Regions from separate parts of the Pantoea sp. BRR-3P genome, predicted to be linked through region 2. Evidence: predicted binding sites of a transcription regulator. Region 2 holds the regulator's gene; each other region holds the start of a gene.

Region 1 (5,621 bases), 910 kb from region 2:
CCATCATTAAAAGAAAAATCCCGCTTAATTGCGGGATTTTTCTTTTATCTGCGTCTTACCAGCCGAGCGCCTCACCCACTAACAAGTAAAGATTTAGTGCGATCACCAACACCACAATCAGCCGCCCGGCATTCTGCATCAGGCGCGAGTTAACCATTGCGTCGCCCATTAACTCCCGATTTCCGGTGAATGACAGCAGCGGAATCAGCGCCAGCGCGATACCAAAACTCAGCAATACCTGGCTCATCACCAGAATACGCGTAGGATCCCATCCCGCCCAAATCACAATAAATGAGGGCAGCATGGTGATAGTACGACGGAACCACAATGGAATGTGGAAGCGGATAAAGCCCTGCATCACCACTTGTCCCGCCAGCGTACCGACCACGGTAGATGAAAGACCGGCAGCAACCAGACTCAGGCCGAAGACAATAGCCGCAGCCTGACCAAGCAGCGGCTGCAGCGTGAGATACGCCTGGTCAAGATCGACAATGCTCGAATGGCCGCTGAAGTGAAACGCTGCTGCGGCCGTCGCCATCATTGCCAGATTAACAAAGCCGGCAATGGTCATCGCGATCGCCACATCCAGCTTAGTGGAGGAGTAGCGTTCCGCTTTACTGCCTTTATTACCGTGCTGCGTCAGCGCCGAGTGCAGATAAATCACGTGCGGCATAATAGTGGCGCCCAATACCCCAGCAGCAAGGAAAACCGCATCTGAAGTCGGTAACGTGGGTAATGCCATCCCAACAACTAATTCGCTGACCTTGGGCTGGGAGAAAAACAGCTCAACAATATAGGCGGCCGCCACAAACAGTAATAGACCGCCAATCACCAGTTCCAGCGGCTTTTGGCCACGACTCTGCAGCATCAAAATCAGATAAGTAGCAATCCCGGTTAATACCGCGCCTTGCAGAAGCGATATCCCCAATAACAGTTTGAAACCGAGCGCTGCACCGATGAATTCCGCGAGATCGGTTGCCATTGCGATGATCTCCGCCTGCACCCAATAGAACCACACCGCCGGGCGCGGGAAGCGATCGCGAATGTGTTCAGCCAGATTTTTGCCGGTGGCAATCCCCAGCTTAGCAGACATGAGCTGAATCAACATCGCCATGACATTAGCCCACACCACCACCCATAACAGCTTATAGCCGTAAGCGGCGCCGGCCTGAATATTGGTTGCGAAGTTACCGGGATCGATATAACCAATGGCCGCGATAAACGCGGGACCCAGCAGGGCGAGCTTGATCTTTCTGGCTCCGCGAGCGGCGCGCTCTACGGTGCGGCTTTCTAACATAGTTTGACCCTGTCTTAATGCATGTGACCCGAGCAGCTTAAGCGGTCAGCAAGGCAAGTGAAATTTGATTATAGTTATTGTATTAATAGATAGTGCTATGAAGTATAGCCATTGCTATACCTTTAGGTAAAGCGTGTTCTCGTCAAAAAAGTGGCAACGGAATTGACTCTACTCCTGGGTCATTTTATAGACAATGTTTTTGTGGATATTTCTTGTGAATGATTTGTAACCGGGTTGTGAGCGGTGAGACTTATCTGAGAAATAACGCGATAGCGATTACTTATAATGTGGTTTTGATCTCGTTTTTAAGTAACGCGTTACATAGAATACGCAGCAAAATACAACCCTCCTCAAATTTGGAGCCGACATGTCCCATGTTTTGCATTTTATTTTAGCACTAGTGGTGGTAGCCGTGCTGGCCTTGCTGGTCAGTCACGATCGTAAAAGCATTCGCGTTCGCTACATCGTTCAACTTTTAGTGATCGAAGTGCTGCTGGCCTGGTTCTTCCTTAACTCATCCGTTGGCCTCGGCTTTGTACAAGGCTTCGCGGGTGTGTTTGATCATCTGCTTAAATATGCGGCCGAAGGCACCAACTTTGTATTCGGCAACATGAATGAGAAAGGCCTCGCCTTCTTCTTCCTGAATGTTCTCTGCCCAATTGTCTTCATCTCAGCGTTGATCGGTATTTTGCAACATTTCCGTATATTGCCATGGGTCATTCGCGGCATTGGTACCGTGCTGTCAAAGGTCAACGGTATGGGCAAACTGGAATCCTTTAACGCCGTAAGCTCTCTGATTTTGGGACAGTCAGAAAACTTCATCGCCTATAAGGATATCCTCGGCAAAATGTCACAGCGCCGCATGTACACCATGGCAGCGACCGCGATGTCGACCGTTTCCATGTCGATTGTCGGCGCGTACATGACCATGCTGCAGCCGAAATATGTGGTAGCTGCGCTGGTTCTGAACATGTTCAGCACCTTTATTGTCTTGTCGCTTATCAACCCATACCGCGTGGACAGCGAAGAAGATCTGCAGCTGCAGGATCTGCATAAGGGTCAGAGCTTCTTCGAAATGCTGGGCGAATATATCCTCGCCGGTTTCAAAGTTGCGATTATTGTGGCCGCAATGCTGATTGGTTTCATCGCGCTGATTTCCGGCCTGAACGCACTGTTCGATTTGATCTTCGGCATCAGCTTCCAGGGCGTGTTGGGCTATGTGTTCTATCCATTTGCCTGGGTGATGGGTGTGCCTTCGCACGAAGCGCTGCAGGTTGGCAGCATCATGGCAACGAAACTGGTTTCCAACGAATTCGTGGCGATGATGGACCTGCAGAAAATCGCCGGTCAACTCTCGCCGCATGCGGAAGGTATCTTGTCAGTGTTCCTCGTTTCCTTTGCTAACTTCTCCTCAATCGGGATTGTGGCGGGTGCGATTAAAGGTTTGCACGAAGAGCAAGGTAATGTGGTTTCACGCTTCGGCCTGAAACTGCTGTACGGCTCAACGCTGGTGAGCGTGCTGTCTGCAGCCATTGCCGGTCTGGTGTTGGCCTTCTGATCGTCAGGGCGGGCTTCGGCTCGCCCTTCTCATCTTAATTGTTCAATCGGTTCTATCCCGCATCGTCCCTGCTTTCCCCTGCAATCACCCGCCTCATCGCTGAAGGCAAAATCTTTGCACGATATTGAATTTCCGCTGTTACTGCCTGCGCATTTGAGAAACGGCAAAACCGCACAATAGATTGCGCTGCTCTAGATTGATGGTTTTTTGAATGTGTTCAGAACGAACAGAGATTTGGTGGAGATAAGCGGGATCGAACCGCTGACCTCTTGCATGCCATGCAAGCGCTCTCCCAGCTGAGCTATACCCCCACATCTGGAAATCATTTTTCGGTCAAACCCTTGGGAAGGTTTGTTTGGTGGAGATAAGCGGGATCGAACCGCTGACCTCTTGCATGCCATGCAAGCGCTCTCCCAGCTGAGCTATACCCCCGAACCGAAAAACTGTCGAGTAAACTCGACGGACGGCATAATATGAAACCGCCTCTTGAGTGTCAACGTCAAATTCTCGTTCTGTGTTCGATCGCTGAAAAAGGCGTCAACCCCACGCTATCATAGCCTTTTTTCAGGGTGCGCCGCCTTTCTGAGCCCGCTCCCACTCGGCTATTTGGCAACGACCTGGCATTACATCGTTAAACTTTAGTTAAAGATGTTAGGAACAGTCTTGTTTTCGTTAATGGTGCGTGTGAAACTTAGCGCGCTAATTAACCGGTCATCCTTCCAGGGTCTTTCTCTTTATGACCGGCCAGCAATATCCCTTTGTTCAATAAAAGAAAAGTGAATTATGTCGCTGCATACCCCAAAAGAGATCGCCCAACTGGCGATTCAAGCTGGCGTAGCTAAAAGCCGCCTGCCTATCTCCACCTTGTTAATTCTTGGCTTTATGGCCGGAGCATTTATCGCCACCGGTTTTCTGCTCGACCTGCATGTTATTAATCAACTCCCGGCAGAATGGGGCTCATTCGGCGTATTGCTGGGTGCCGCCGTATTCCCGGTCGGTTTGATTATGACAGTGTTGGCCGGAGGCGAACTGCTCACCGGAAATATGATGACCCTGCCGATTGCCTGGTTCGCGCGCCGAATCAGTGGCTTTAGCGTGCTACGTAACTGGTTTTGGGTAACCATTGCTAATTTCATCGGCAGCGTAGCGGTCGCCTGGTTTTTTGGTCACATGCTGGGGATGACTGAGGGTGATTACCTGAAGAAAACCGTGGCAATTGCCCACGCCAAAGTGAATGCCGATTTCCTGCATGCCTTCATCTCCGGCATTGGCTGCAACTGGCTGGTGTGTCTGGCCGTTTGGCTCGCCTTCGCCAGCAAAGACGTGGTAGGTAAGATCTTTGGCATGTGGTTCCCGGTGATGGCTTTCGTGGCGATTGGCTTCCAGCACGTTGTCGCTAACATGTTTATTGTGCCGGCCGCAATTTTCGCAGGCCAACTGAGCTGGGCTGAATTTGCGCCAAACGTTATTGCCGTATTTCTTGGTAACGGTGTTGGCGGCGCAGTATTTGTTGGTCTCACCTATTTCATCGCTTTCCGTCCAGAAAGCGCCGCGGTTAGCGAAGCGCAATAATAGAAATATGCCTTTTGTTGTAGAGCAGAAGGCATTTTCTGCCTAGGTTACTTCTCCCCGTTACGTTTTGTTGTAATATGTATAGCTAATGTATTTAACAGGGACAGCATCGTGAAAAAGGAATGGCTTACCCCCGAGGAGCTCGCGCTGGAAACGGGCTACAGTCGGCAAACGGTGAATAAATGGATCAAGCGTGAAAACTGGACAACCACGCCGAAACCCGGTGTTCAGGGTGGTAAAGCGCGATTGATTCATATTGATGAACGCGTAAAAAGCTTTGTTCAATCTACCCGCCACGCGAACGAACCGGCGGCTAATTACGGTGCACAACAAAATACGTTACCTGCGTTATTAATAAATTCTGTCCAGCAAATGACAGCGGCGGAGCAGGAACAATTTGCGGCGTTGTTATTACGGGAAGGGATTCGCGGCGTACTGGAAAGGCTGGGAATTCAGGAAGAATAAAAAAGCCGGAAGCACATGCTTCCGGCTTTTTCATATCAGGTTATGCGTTTGCTTCACGCTCAGCGATGAACGCCAGCGCTTTCTCAATTCGCGCTACGCTACGGCTACGACCAATCGCCTCTACCGTGACATCCAACGCGGGAGACTGACCCGCACCGGTAACGGCTACGCGCAGCGGCATACCGACTTTGCCCATGCCCAGCTCAAGCTCATCTGCCGCCGCCTGAATCGCATTGTGCACATTCTCGGCATTCCAGCTGCTGTCGCTAATGGCCGCCAATTTATCGCGCACCACTTCCAGCGGCTGACGCGCAACGGGACGCAGATGCTTCTTCGCGGCATCCGCATCAAAGGCTTCAAACTCTTCATAAAAGTAACGGCAAGAGGCAGCGATCTCAACCAGCGTTTTGCAGCGTTCGCCGAGCAGCGTCACCAGCTTCGCCAGTTCCGGCCCCGTGCGGGTATCAATCTTCTGCTGCTCAATGTGCCACTGCAGCTGTGTAGCAACATATTCCGGCGGCAGCGTATTAATGTAGTGATGGTTCAGCCACTGCAGCTTTTCCGTGTTGAAAGCACTGGCGGATTTGCTCACTGCATCAAGGGTGAACAGCTCAGCCATTTCCGCCACGCTAAATATTTCCTGATCGCCGTGTGACCAGCCGAGGCGCACCAGATAGTTGAGCAGTGCTTCTGGCAGGTAGCCGTCATCGCGATACTGCATCACGCCAA
Region 2 (5,621 bases):
GCGGTGACGGTGAAGCCAATCATCGACCAGCCGTAATATTTCCGCGTGATCAGATAGCTCGCCAGCGTGATGCCCAGCATAAATAGCAGAGTGATCGACTCCGGCACCGCCAGCCGCAGCGAGGCGGCGGCAATCAGCAAACCGGCAAAGGTGCCCAGCGCACGGTGCTGAATACGCACGCGCGTGGCGCTGTAGCCGTTCTGGCTGACGAACATGATGGTCATCAGAATCCAGTAAGGTTTAGGAATGTTGAAGAACAGCGCCAGTGCGCTACCAAACATCAGCATTACGGCAAAGCGGGCCGCGGTGCGTAACGCGGTAGATTTGAATGATAAATAGCTGCGCAACGCTGGCAATAGCGGTAAGCGGCGCTGACGATCGGCCATGAGATCGCGCGTGTAAAGCGGCTTCTGCGTGCGCAATACGCGGGCGATGCGGCTGAAGTGATAGAGGCAGAAGTTGCCAACCGGGTTATCCGGATGCTGACGGGCAATTTTCTCCAGCGCACCCAGCTGTTTCTCCATGTGAAAACGATCCGGCAGCTGATGATAGAGAATTGCATCAGCCAGCACGCGCAAACGTGCGGAGATGATTTTGGCGTTCCAGCGGATCACCGCTTCAGCGTGGCTCTCCTCCACCAGTTTCTGTACCTCTTCGGGCTGATGCAGACTGACCGAGATGTGTTCCTGCAAATCCAGCGCCACCTGGAAGGCGCGCGTCAGGCGCTTGTGACTGTTATCGCGGCTGGCCGACAGCATATGCATTTGCTGGTAACAGGTAGTGATGAGATCGACCGCTTTCTGCTGGCGCGCCAGCAGCGGCGGTAACGCTTTTTCCGGATCGGTCAGCTGTGTCAGTAAGGTGTATTTGGCATCGCAATAATCCGCCAGCTCGCGAAACAGCAGGCTGAGCGATTCACGCATCGGCTGCTCTTTCCACAGCCAGAACCAGAACCAGTTGAACAAGCCGTACCACAGCGTACCGCCAATATAGAGCAGCGGCGGCACCCATATCGGCATGCGCCCAACCAGGCTGAGCGTAAAGATAGCAGCGATTAAGGTGGCGGGCAGCAGGCGTGCATGCAGCGGGCCGATTTCGCCGGTCACGCCGATCAGCAGCGGCAGCGCCAGCAGGATCAACGGCAGCGGAATCTGGTAAGCGGTCAAAATTTGCATCAGGAAGCTGCCGGTGGCAAACAGCGAACCACCCACAATCAAGCGTTTGAAAAAGCGTTTGTGCGGCGTATCCAGACCCGCCATATTGCAGCAGGCAGGCACTAACGAGAACAGCAGACCTTTTTGCAGATCGCCAAACAGCCAGCCGAGAGCCACAGGCAGGCACAGCACCAGCGTTTGCCGCAGTGCATAGTTAACTTCAGGATGATAGATGATTCGGCGCCACATCAGCTCATCGCAAATAGAAACGGCGCGATGTTGCCATCACGCCGTGGGTGAGAAGAAATTAGCGGGTGCCGTAGACGACGATGGTTTTACCGTGTGCAGAGATCAGGTTCTGATCTTCCAGCATTTTCAGGATACGACCCACGGTTTCGCGTGAGCAGCCCACGATCTGACCAATCTCCTGACGGGTGATTTTAATTTGCATGCCGTCTGGGTGAGTCATCGCATCTGGCTGTTTAGCCAGATTAAGCAGCGTTTGCGCGATACGTCCTGTTACGTCAAGGAAAGCAAGGTTGCCCACTTTCTCTGATGTCACTTGCAGACGACGCGCCATTTGCGACGAAAGTCGCATTAAAATATCCGGGTTTACCTGAATCAGCTGACGGAATTTTTTGTAGGAAATTTCAGCCACTTCACAGGCAGACTTCGCACGCACCCAGGCACTACGTTCCTGGCCTTCTTCGAAAAGACCGAGTTCGCCGATGAAATCTCCCTGATTGAGGTAGGAGAGAATCATCTCTTTGCCTTCTTCATCTTTAATCAGTACCGCTACGGAACCTTTCACGATGTAGTACAGCGTTTCCGCTTTCTCACCCTGATGGATGAGCGTGCTTTTGGACGGATATTTGTGAATATGGCAATGGGACAGGAACCATTCGAGTGTAGGGTCTGTTTGCGGTTTGCCGAGAACCATTCGCTATTATCCTCTGTTGTAATCGTGCCCAAAATACAGGGGGCATTTTTTCCCTGTCAGGCGGTTTAATCGTCGAGCGTTTCCAGTAATGGAAAAATTATTCCGGGTCATTCTTAAGCTACGCTTTTGATTCTTCCCGCCTTCGTCTGTAACGACGAAAATATTTTCAGCACTGTTTGTAGCACAGCTTTTGCGAGCTGTCTTGTGTTGTCTCGCTTCAGCAAACGGGGGAATAGTCTGGATTGCTGTTTATCAGGTGAAAGCGTACTCTGGCGGCAAAACCGCCGCTTCAGGAGAAAGAATCATGCAGGCACGAGTGAAATGGGTGGAAGGTCTTACCTTTCTCGGAGAATCCTCATCCGGACATCAGGTGTTAATGGACGGGAATTCCGGTGATAAAGCGCCAAGTCCAATGGAGATGGTGTTAATGGCAGCAGGGGGTTGCAGCGCCATTGATGTGGTCTCGATTCTGCAAAAAGGGCGCAGCGATGTGGCCGATTGCGAAGTGAAACTCACCTCTGAACGCCGCGAAGAAGCACCGCGTATTTTTACCCACATCAACCTGCATTTTATTGTCAGCGGCAAAGCGTTGAGTGATAAGGCGGTTTCCCGCGCGGTTGATTTGTCAGCGGAAAAATATTGCTCGGTGGCGATCATGCTGGGCAAAGGCGTGGAAATCACCCATAGCTATGAAGTGATCGAACGTTAATGCTTCCAGGTGCGCATTAATGCGCACCCTACAAAACGCGCTCATTTCGTAGTGTCGCCATTAATGGCGACCTATCACTCTTATTCAATCCGCTTCCCTTCAATCAGTCGTTGCACCAGCGGCAGCATAATCAGCTCCATTGCTAATCCCATTTTCCCGCCGGGTACCACCAGCGTATTAATGTGGGAGATAAACGATCCCTGAATCATCGCCAGCAGATAGGGGAACGCAATCCCTTCTAAGCCACGGAAATGGATCACCACGAAGCTCTCATCCAATGACGGGATTTCCCGTGCGGCAAACGGATTTGAGGTATCGACGGTCGGCACGCGCTGGAAGTTAATGTGCGTGCGCGAGAACTGTGGCGTGATGAAGTTAATGTAATCCTCCATCGAACGCACCACTGAATCCATTACCGCTTCGCGTGAATGGCCGCGCTCGCCGGTGTCGCGCACCAGCTTCTGAATCCACTCGAGATTAACAATCGGCACCACGCCAACCAACAGATCAACATGTTCTGCCACATTCTGCTGCTGCGTGACAACGCCGCCGTGCAGGCCTTCATAGAACAACACATCGGTGTTTTCCGGCAGCGGTTGCCACGGCGTGAAGGTGCCCGGAACCTGATTCCACGGTACCGCTTCATCATAGGTATGCAGATATTTACGCGATTCGCCCAGCCCGGTTTTACCGTAGTGTTTGAATGTCTGCTCTAACAGGCCGAAGTCATTCGCTTCCGGGCCGAAATAGCTAATATGGCGACCAAGGTCGCGCGCCTTACGGATCGCCATGTCCATTTCTGGACGCGTGTAGCGATGGAAACTGTCGCCTTCGACTTCCGCCGCATGCAGATTCAGCTGCTGGAAAATCTTGCGGAAGGCGAGGCTGGTGGTAGTGGTTCCGGCGCCGCTGGAACCGGTGACGGCAATAATTGGATGCCTGGCTGACATAACAGAGCTCCCTGTGAAGTCCGGCGATGAGCATTGTTACCACGAATTGCCGCTGGGTGCATCAGCCGCGAAATTCACCCTTCGGCATGATGTTGATGGATTCATGCAGCTCCGACCATACCAGCACCACGTCGCCGCGCTCCAGCTGACGGCGCACGTCGGCCACTTTTTGCATCAGGCTTCGTTCCTGCTCGCCGTAATCGGTGCCTTCGCGCAGCACGAACGTTTCAATCAGGTTTTCCAGCGTTTCTGCTTCTAGTTCTTGCCACGGAATAATCACAATTGCACATCCAGATAAGTTGAGAGCCAGTCGGGCACGCGCTGTTCTAGCCACATTTTCGGTTTGAGTAAGGTGCCACCCACAAAACCTACGTGGCCGCCTTGCTGCGTCAGTTGATATTGAATGGAGGCTGACAGCTGCTCAGGGCGCGGGATCACAGCATCGGTCATAAAAGGATCGTCTTGTGCATGGATGATCAGCAGCGGTTTGCGTACGCCGGTCAGCAGCGGCATGGCGCTGGCACGTTGATAATAGTCGTTGGCATCAACAAAACCGTGCGCGCGAGCGGTTATTGCATCATCAAATTCACGCAGACGGCGAAAAGCGCGCAGCTGGCTGAGATCGACCGGCAGCGTGCCGGGCCAGGCATGTAATTTGCGCGTGGCGTTCTTTTTCAGCTGCGTCAGTAAATAGTGTTGATAGAAACGTGAGAAGCCGACATCCAGCTTGGTGCTGCATGGTTCCAACGCCAGCGGTGCCGAAATGGCGATGGCAGCATCGATGGGCACATCATTACCTTGCATGCCCAGCAGGCAAGCCAGCATGTTACCGCCCAGCGAAACGCCAACCGCAGCGGTCGGTACGGTTCCCCATTCACGCCGCAGCCAGTGCAGGAAATAGGTGGCGTCCTCGGTTTCACCGGAGTGATAGATGCGCTCCAGGCGATTCGGCTCGCCGCTACAGCCGCGAAAGTGCATGACCACCGCCAGCCAACCACGCGCCTGGCACGCCTGCATCAAGCCATGCGCATAAGGGCTGCGGAAACTGCCTTCCAAACCGTGAAACATCACCATGCGCGGCTTGTGACGTGCCTGCGCCGGATCTTCGCTCCACGCTAAATCAACAAAATCACCGTCGGGCAGGTCAAGACGCTGCCAGTGCGGGCGTAGGGTAACGCGGCGGCGTAAAATGCGCGGCAGCAGCGTTTGCAGATGCGCGTTAGTGAATCCGCGCAGTGGTTTAAAGCGCTCGCCGCTGGGGCGATCAAAATAGCTTGGGTAAAGGCTTGTCTGATGCATAAGTCGCTGATAGCTTCGATGGGTTGTTCGCTTTACTGGGTGAGGAGCACCCGAATATACATGGAACTGAGTCTTTTTTTATCAATGTTAGGTTTTCTTTGGGTCGCAGCCATCACGCCCGGGCCCAATAATATGTTACTTACCGCCTCTGGTGCTAATTTTGGCTTCCTGCGCACCATACCGCTGCTCATTGGTATCATGATTGGCATGCAAGTCATGTTGCTGATGGTGGCATTTGGCATCGGCAGTCTTATCCTGCTTTATCCCTCACTACATCTGATCCTGAAGATTGCCGGTAGCCTCTATCTGCTGTGGCTGGCGTGGAAAATCGCCACCGCTGAATATGAAAAGCTGGAAACCGATGACGTCAATGTGAAGCAGATGCCGTTCTGGCAAGGCGGCTTGTTGCAGTTGATCAATCCGAAAGCCTGGCTGATGGCGCTGGGTGCGGTTGCCAGCTTTAGCCTTGCTGGTAGCCAATATCTTCATTCAGTGGTGGCGATTAGCATCGGCATGGCGATGGTAAACGTGGTCTCTGGCGTGATTTGGATGGGCTTTGGTTCGCTGAT
Region 3 (5,621 bases), 330 kb from region 2:
CGCAATCGCTACTTTCTGCTGATTACCACCGGACAGCAGCCCAATCGGCTGCTCCATGGAGGGGGTTTTAACGTTGAACAGGCGGATAAAATCGCCCACCGCCAGCTGCTCATCGCTGTGCCGGAGATTGCCCGCGCCGGTACTGAAATAGCGCAGCGCGGTCAGCGACATGTTCTCTTTCACCGACATGCCGAGCACCAGGCCATCGCGCTTGCGGTCTTCGGAGATATAGACGATGCCGTTCGCTAAGCCATCCTGCGGTGAGCGGGTCACGATCTCACGTCCATTCAGCGTGACTTTGCCTTTGCTGCGTGGCAGCGCGCCGTACAGCACTTTCATCAGTTCAGTGCGGCCCGCGCCCATCAGGCCAGACACGCCAAGGATTTCCCCTTTACGCAGCGTAAAGCTGACGTTATCAACGCCCGGCCCGCTCAGGTTTTCGACTTTTAAACGGATCTCGCCAGGTTGTTGATCAATGCGTGGATATTGATCTTCCAGTTTGCGCCCCACCATCATCTCGATCAGGCTCTCTTCGCTGAGATCGCTGACCGCGCGCTCGGCAATAAACTGCCCGTCGCGGAACACGGTGACGTCATCGCAAATCTCGAAGATCTCTTTCATGCGGTGCGAGATATAGACAATGCCGCAGCCCTGCGCTTTTAGTTCGTTGATCACGCGGAACAGCGACAGCGTTTCGGTATCGGTGAGCGCATCGGTCGGTTCATCCATAATGATGACTTTTGACTCGAAGCTAAGCACTTTCGCGATCTCAACCATCTGCTGATCGCCAATCGACAAATCGCCCACCAGCTTGTGGCTGCTGAAGCGCAGATTAAGGCGTTGTAACAGTCCATCCGCTGCGGCATACATCTTTTTCCATTCGATGCGGCCAAAGCGGTTAACAAATTCACGACCAAGGAAAATATTTTCGGCGACGGTCAGCTGCGGAATCAGGTTCAGTTCCTGATGGATAATACCAATGCCCGCTTCCTGCGAAGCTTTCGGGCCAGAGAACGCCACATCCTTACCCAGCCACTGCATGGAGCCGGCGTCCATGCTGTAAATGCCGGTCAGCACTTTCATCATGGTAGATTTACCGGCACCGTTTTCGCCCACCAGCGCCATCACGCGGCCAGGATAGACGGCAAGCGAGGCGCCATTCAGCGCTTTCACGCCAGGAAACGATTTTTCAATCCCTTTGAGTTGCAATAACGGTTGCATAACGGCCTCAGAAGGTCACGCCAGCGCTCAGGATGACATTCGCATACGGAGAACACTCTCCGCTGCGAATGACCGCCTGACTGCGCTGTGTCTGTTGTTTGAATTGTTCATGGCTGGTGTAACGGATGGTGATGACATTCCCCTGGTGCCGTTGCAAGGCTTCGAGCACGGCGAGCAGTGCGCTGTGGAGCGGCGGATTATGCTGTTTAATCTCCTCCGCCATCAGGGCGCTTTCGACCTGCATCTCCTGCGTGATAACGTCGACCACCTGTAAAAATTCGGGCGTACCCGGCGTTAATGCCAGATCGATGCGCTGTGGACCGGCCGGAATCGGCAAGCCTGCATCTGCAATCGTCAGCGTATCGGTGTGCCCCAGGCGGGCAATCACATGAGAGACTTCAGCGTTTAACAAGCGACCTTTTTTCATTTCTTCCACTCCACAGCGAAACGTTTCGCTGATCGGGAGTGTATAAAATGCGCGCGGCAACTCAATGACGACATCACGGAAATGTGATCGCCATCGAAACGTTTCGCTTGTGCCAGCGGGAATTTGAGTTTGGTGGGATGGCGGAGCCGCTTACACGGCCCCGGGGAGGAAATTATGGCAATTTACGTACCTGTTTCACGTCCAGTTCGATCGCGTTGAAATCCTTATCCAGTTCACCGGTCAGCTCCACCTGATCCTTCGGTGTGATGGTCAAACCGTTCCAGCGTTTATGATCGATTTCGACCTTCATGGTGCCAGTAGCATCGCGGAACTGATAATCCTCATCACCAATTTGCTTCTCCAGCGTACCGCGTACGGTAATCCAGCTATCGTCTTTCATCTCTTCGGCCTGTTTTACCGTGACGATGCTAGTGTTATCGGCTTTGAAACCACCAGACTTGACCTGTGCCGTTGGTGCAGTGGGATCCACAAAACCCCCTTGCTGCGCAGCAAGAACCGGCGTAGCAGCCAGCGCGACAATCGCGAATAAAGCAGCAGATTTTTTCATTTCTCACCTCGTTTCCATGAATGTGTTGGTTTACATGCGCTATTTCACCATAAGGTTCTTAACAGGATCTTAAGAGAACGCTTTGCGCGTACATTCCTGAAAAATAGCCTATTTGCCGCGATTTTCGCTGTACAAGAAAGAATGTGCTTCGTATAACTCCGCTTAACAGAAGGAGAAGTTATGCGCATTTTATTGATAGAAGATGACGCCCTGATTGGCGACGGTTTGAAGGTTGGCCTCACCAAACTCGGCTTCAGCGTCGACTGGTTTATCTCGGGGGAAAGCGGATTTCAGGCCCTAACCGCCGCGCCCTGGGATGCGGTAGTGCTGGATCTGTCGCTGCCGGAACGCGATGGTTTAGACATCCTGCGTCAATGGCGCCAGCAAGGACACGATGTGCCGGTGCTGATTCTCACGGCGCGCGATGCGCTCGATCAGCGCGTGCAAGGATTGCAGCTCGGCGCCGACGATTACCTGTGCAAGCCGTTTGCGCTAACAGAAGTAGCCGCACGTTTGCAGGCGCTGATCCGTCGTCGTCATGGACAGCTGCAGCCAGAGCTTAAACACGGCAAGGTTACCCTGGCACCCGACAGCCACAGCGTAATGTGCGATGGCGAAGCCGTCAGCCTGAAGAGTCGGGAACTGGCGCTGTTGGAGCTCTTTCTGCGCAATCCAGGCCGCGTGCTAACGCGCAGCCAGCTGGAAGAAAAACTGTATAGCTGGGATGAAGATGTCTCCAGCAATGCGGTGGAAGTCCATATTCATCATCTGCGTAAAAAACTCGGCAGCCAGTTTATTCGTACCGTGCATGGCGTGGGCTATACGCTGGGAGCGGTGGAATGAGTCTGTTCCTGCGCCTCGCCATCGGCTTTGTCGTGCTGATCCTCTTGTGCGGCGGACTTGCCGGCCTCAGCGCCTGGCAGCAAACCCGCGATACGGTGAACGAGCTGTTTGATACGCAGCAAATGCTGTTCGCAAAGCGCCTGATCGCGCTCGATCCCACCTCGCGGCAAGACGTTACGCTGCCAAAAACCAAATCTATCCTGCGTCATCATCGGGGCGATCAGGATGATGATGCACTGGCATTTGCCATTTACAGCGCCGAGGGCAAGCCGCTGTTGAACGATGGCGAAAACGGTCGCGATTTGCAGTTTGATCATCAGCGCGATGGTTTTGTCGATGGCCACCTGCGCGACGATAAAGACAGCTGGCGCTTAGTGTGGCTTACCTCTGCCGATAAACGCTATCGCGTGGTGGTGGGTCAGGAGTGGGAATATCGCGATGATATGACGCGCGATTTGGCACTCAGCAGCTTGTTACCCTGGCTGATCGCCATGCCTTTTATGCTGCTGTTTTTGCTGGCGCTGGTGTGGTTTGAGCTGCGTCCATTGAAACGCCTTACCGCATCGCTGCATCAGCGTGCGCCGGATGATGCTAAACCGCTGCCGGACGCGCGCCTGCCCAAAGAGGTGAAACCGCTGGTGGTAGCGCTCAACGGTTTGTTTAACCGCATGGCACAGCTGGTACAACGCGAACGCCGCTTTACCTCCGATGCCGCCCATGAGCTGCGTAGCCCGCTGGCGGCGCTGCGCGTACAGAGCGAAGTGATTCAGCTGGCCGATGATGATGAAACGATGCGCAAACGCGCCATTCAGCAGCTGGATAGCGGCATCGTGCGCGCCACGCGCTTGGTGGATCAGCTACTGACGCTTTCACGCGTCGAGGCTGACGATCTGCGCAGCGAATTTCAACCGGTCGCGCTGGCGCCGCTGCTGCAAAATCTGCTGGCGGAGCATTTCCCGCAGGCGGAACAGCAGCATACCGATTTAGTATTTACTCACCACGCCGAACCGGTGATGAACGGTCATCCGCTGTTGCTGAATTTAATGGTGCGTAATCTGCTGGATAACGCGCTGCGCTACTCACCTTCGGGCAGCAGCATCAATGTGCAGCTTAATGCGCGCGCCATTACCGTTGACGATAACGGACCAGGCGTCAGCGAAGAACAACTGGCGAGGCTGGGTGAACGCTTCTGGCGACCGCCGGGACAGACACAAACCGGCAGTGGATTGGGGCTTTCCATTGTGAAGAATATTGCCCAGCTGCACGGCATTCGATTGCAGTTCAGCCAGCGCGCCAGCGGAGGATTGCGCGTCACCTTAAGCTGGTGACGCGCAGAGCGTTAAATCTCGACCTGGGTTCCCAGTTCAATCACGCGGTTCGGTGGGATTTCAAACTGATCTGGCGCGCGCAGCGCATTACGTTGCAGCGCGAGGAACAGCTTGCCACGCAGGCGCAGATACCACGGACGATCGCCGATTATCAGCGATTCATGCGACATGAAGAACGAGGTTTCCATCATGCGGCAATTCAGCCCTTCAAGGCCGCAGCGGTGGAAAATCTCCTCCACGTTCGGCGTTTCACGCCAGCCGTAGCTGGCCACTACGCGCCAGAAAGTGGGCGACAGCTGCTCAATCGTCACTCGACGTACGTTGTGCACGTAAGGTGCATCTTCAGTGCGCAGCGTCAGCAGCACCACGCGCTCATGCAGCACTTTGTTGTGTTTGAGATTATGTAGCATGGCAAATGGAATCACATTGAGCGCACGCGACATGTATACCGCAGTACCTGGCACGCGCACCGGCGGCGATTTCTCCAGTGAAGCAATCATCGCTTCCAGAGAGTTACCGTGCTCATGCATACGACGCAGCAGGCGGAAACGCTCGCTTTTCCAGGTGGTCATAATGATGAACATCATCAGCGCCAGCGTCAGCGGCAGCCAGCCGCCGGAGAACACTTTGATCAAGTTGGCGGAGAACAGCGACACATCGATGCACAACATGGCAATCAGAATCAGCACTACCAGATAGCGGTTCCAGTGCCAGTTTTGAATCGCCACGGTAGAGCAAAGAATCGCGGTCAGCACCATGGTGCCCGTTACCGCAATGCCGTACGCCGCGGCCAAATTGCTGGAGTGCTCGAAGCCGACAATCACAATTACCACCGAGAAGTAGAGCAGCCAGTTGATCACCGGAATATAAATCTGCCCGGACTCTTCCTCAGAGGTGTGCACAATGCGCATTGGCGGCAGGTAGCCGAGACGCACCGCCTGACGGGTTAACGAGAACACGCCGGAAATCACCGCCTGCGAGGCGATCACCGTGGCTAAGGTCGCCAGAATCAACATCGGGATCAGCATCCAGTCCGGCGCGAGCAGGAAGAACGGGTTTTTGATCGCTTCCGGATGTTTGAGCAGCAGCGCCCCCTGGCCAAAGTAGTTCAGCACCAGCGATGGCAGCACCACGATGAACCAGGCAAGACGAATCGGGAATTTACCGAAGTGGCCCATATCGGCATACAGCGCTTCCACGCCGGTAATTGCCAGCACCACCGCGCCAAGCGCGA

What was found. Region 2 encodes CRP, which controls carbon source genes, mostly activating them, when cyclic AMP is high. Its sites were predicted from a motif close to ATGTGANNNNNNTCACAT; they were not measured.
Region 1: AAGR08_RS04880 (NupC/NupG family nucleoside CNT transporter) is a predicted target of CRP. The motif match lies at 1,583-1,600, and genes of this name have one in related genera.
Region 3: rbsD (D-ribose pyranase) is a predicted target of CRP. The motif match lies at 1,730-1,747, and genes of this name have one in related genera.

Annotation. Positions count from the first base shown of each region.
Region 1 is NZ_CP155066.1:1,062,128-1,067,748, reverse strand. It holds gene AAGR08_RS04890 (DUF2502 domain-containing protein) at 1-10, shown strand, start outside; gene AAGR08_RS04885 (Nramp family divalent metal transporter) at 56-1,297, opposite strand; gene AAGR08_RS04880 (NupC/NupG family nucleoside CNT transporter) at 1,665-2,855, shown strand; tRNA gene AAGR08_RS04875 (tRNA-Ala) at 3,091-3,166, opposite strand; tRNA gene AAGR08_RS04870 (tRNA-Ala) at 3,212-3,287, opposite strand; gene AAGR08_RS04865 (formate/nitrite transporter family protein) at 3,639-4,427, shown strand; gene AAGR08_RS04860 (YfeC-like transcriptional regulator) at 4,539-4,892, shown strand; gene gltX (glutamate--tRNA ligase) at 4,933-5,621, opposite strand, start outside.
Region 2 is NZ_CP155066.1:155,257-160,877, forward strand. It holds gene AAGR08_RS00680 (YccS/YhfK family putative transporter) at 1-1,403, opposite strand, end outside; gene crp (cAMP-activated global transcriptional regulator CRP) at 1,462-2,094, opposite strand; gene AAGR08_RS00690 (OsmC family protein) at 2,399-2,803, shown strand; gene AAGR08_RS00695 (phosphoribulokinase) at 2,884-3,753, opposite strand; gene AAGR08_RS00700 (YheU family protein) at 3,815-4,033, opposite strand; gene AAGR08_RS00705 (hydrolase) at 4,030-5,052, opposite strand; gene AAGR08_RS00710 (LysE family translocator) at 5,113-5,621, shown strand, end outside.
Region 3 is NZ_CP155066.1:4,066,394-4,072,014, reverse strand. It holds gene rbsA (ribose ABC transporter ATP-binding protein RbsA) at 1-1,221, opposite strand, end outside; gene rbsD (D-ribose pyranase) at 1,229-1,648, opposite strand; gene AAGR08_RS18780 (YgiW/YdeI family stress tolerance OB fold protein) at 1,821-2,216, opposite strand; gene qseB (quorum sensing response regulator transcription factor QseB) at 2,397-3,059, shown strand; gene qseC (quorum sensing histidine kinase QseC) at 3,056-4,387, shown strand; gene kup (low affinity potassium transporter Kup) at 4,399-5,621, opposite strand, start outside.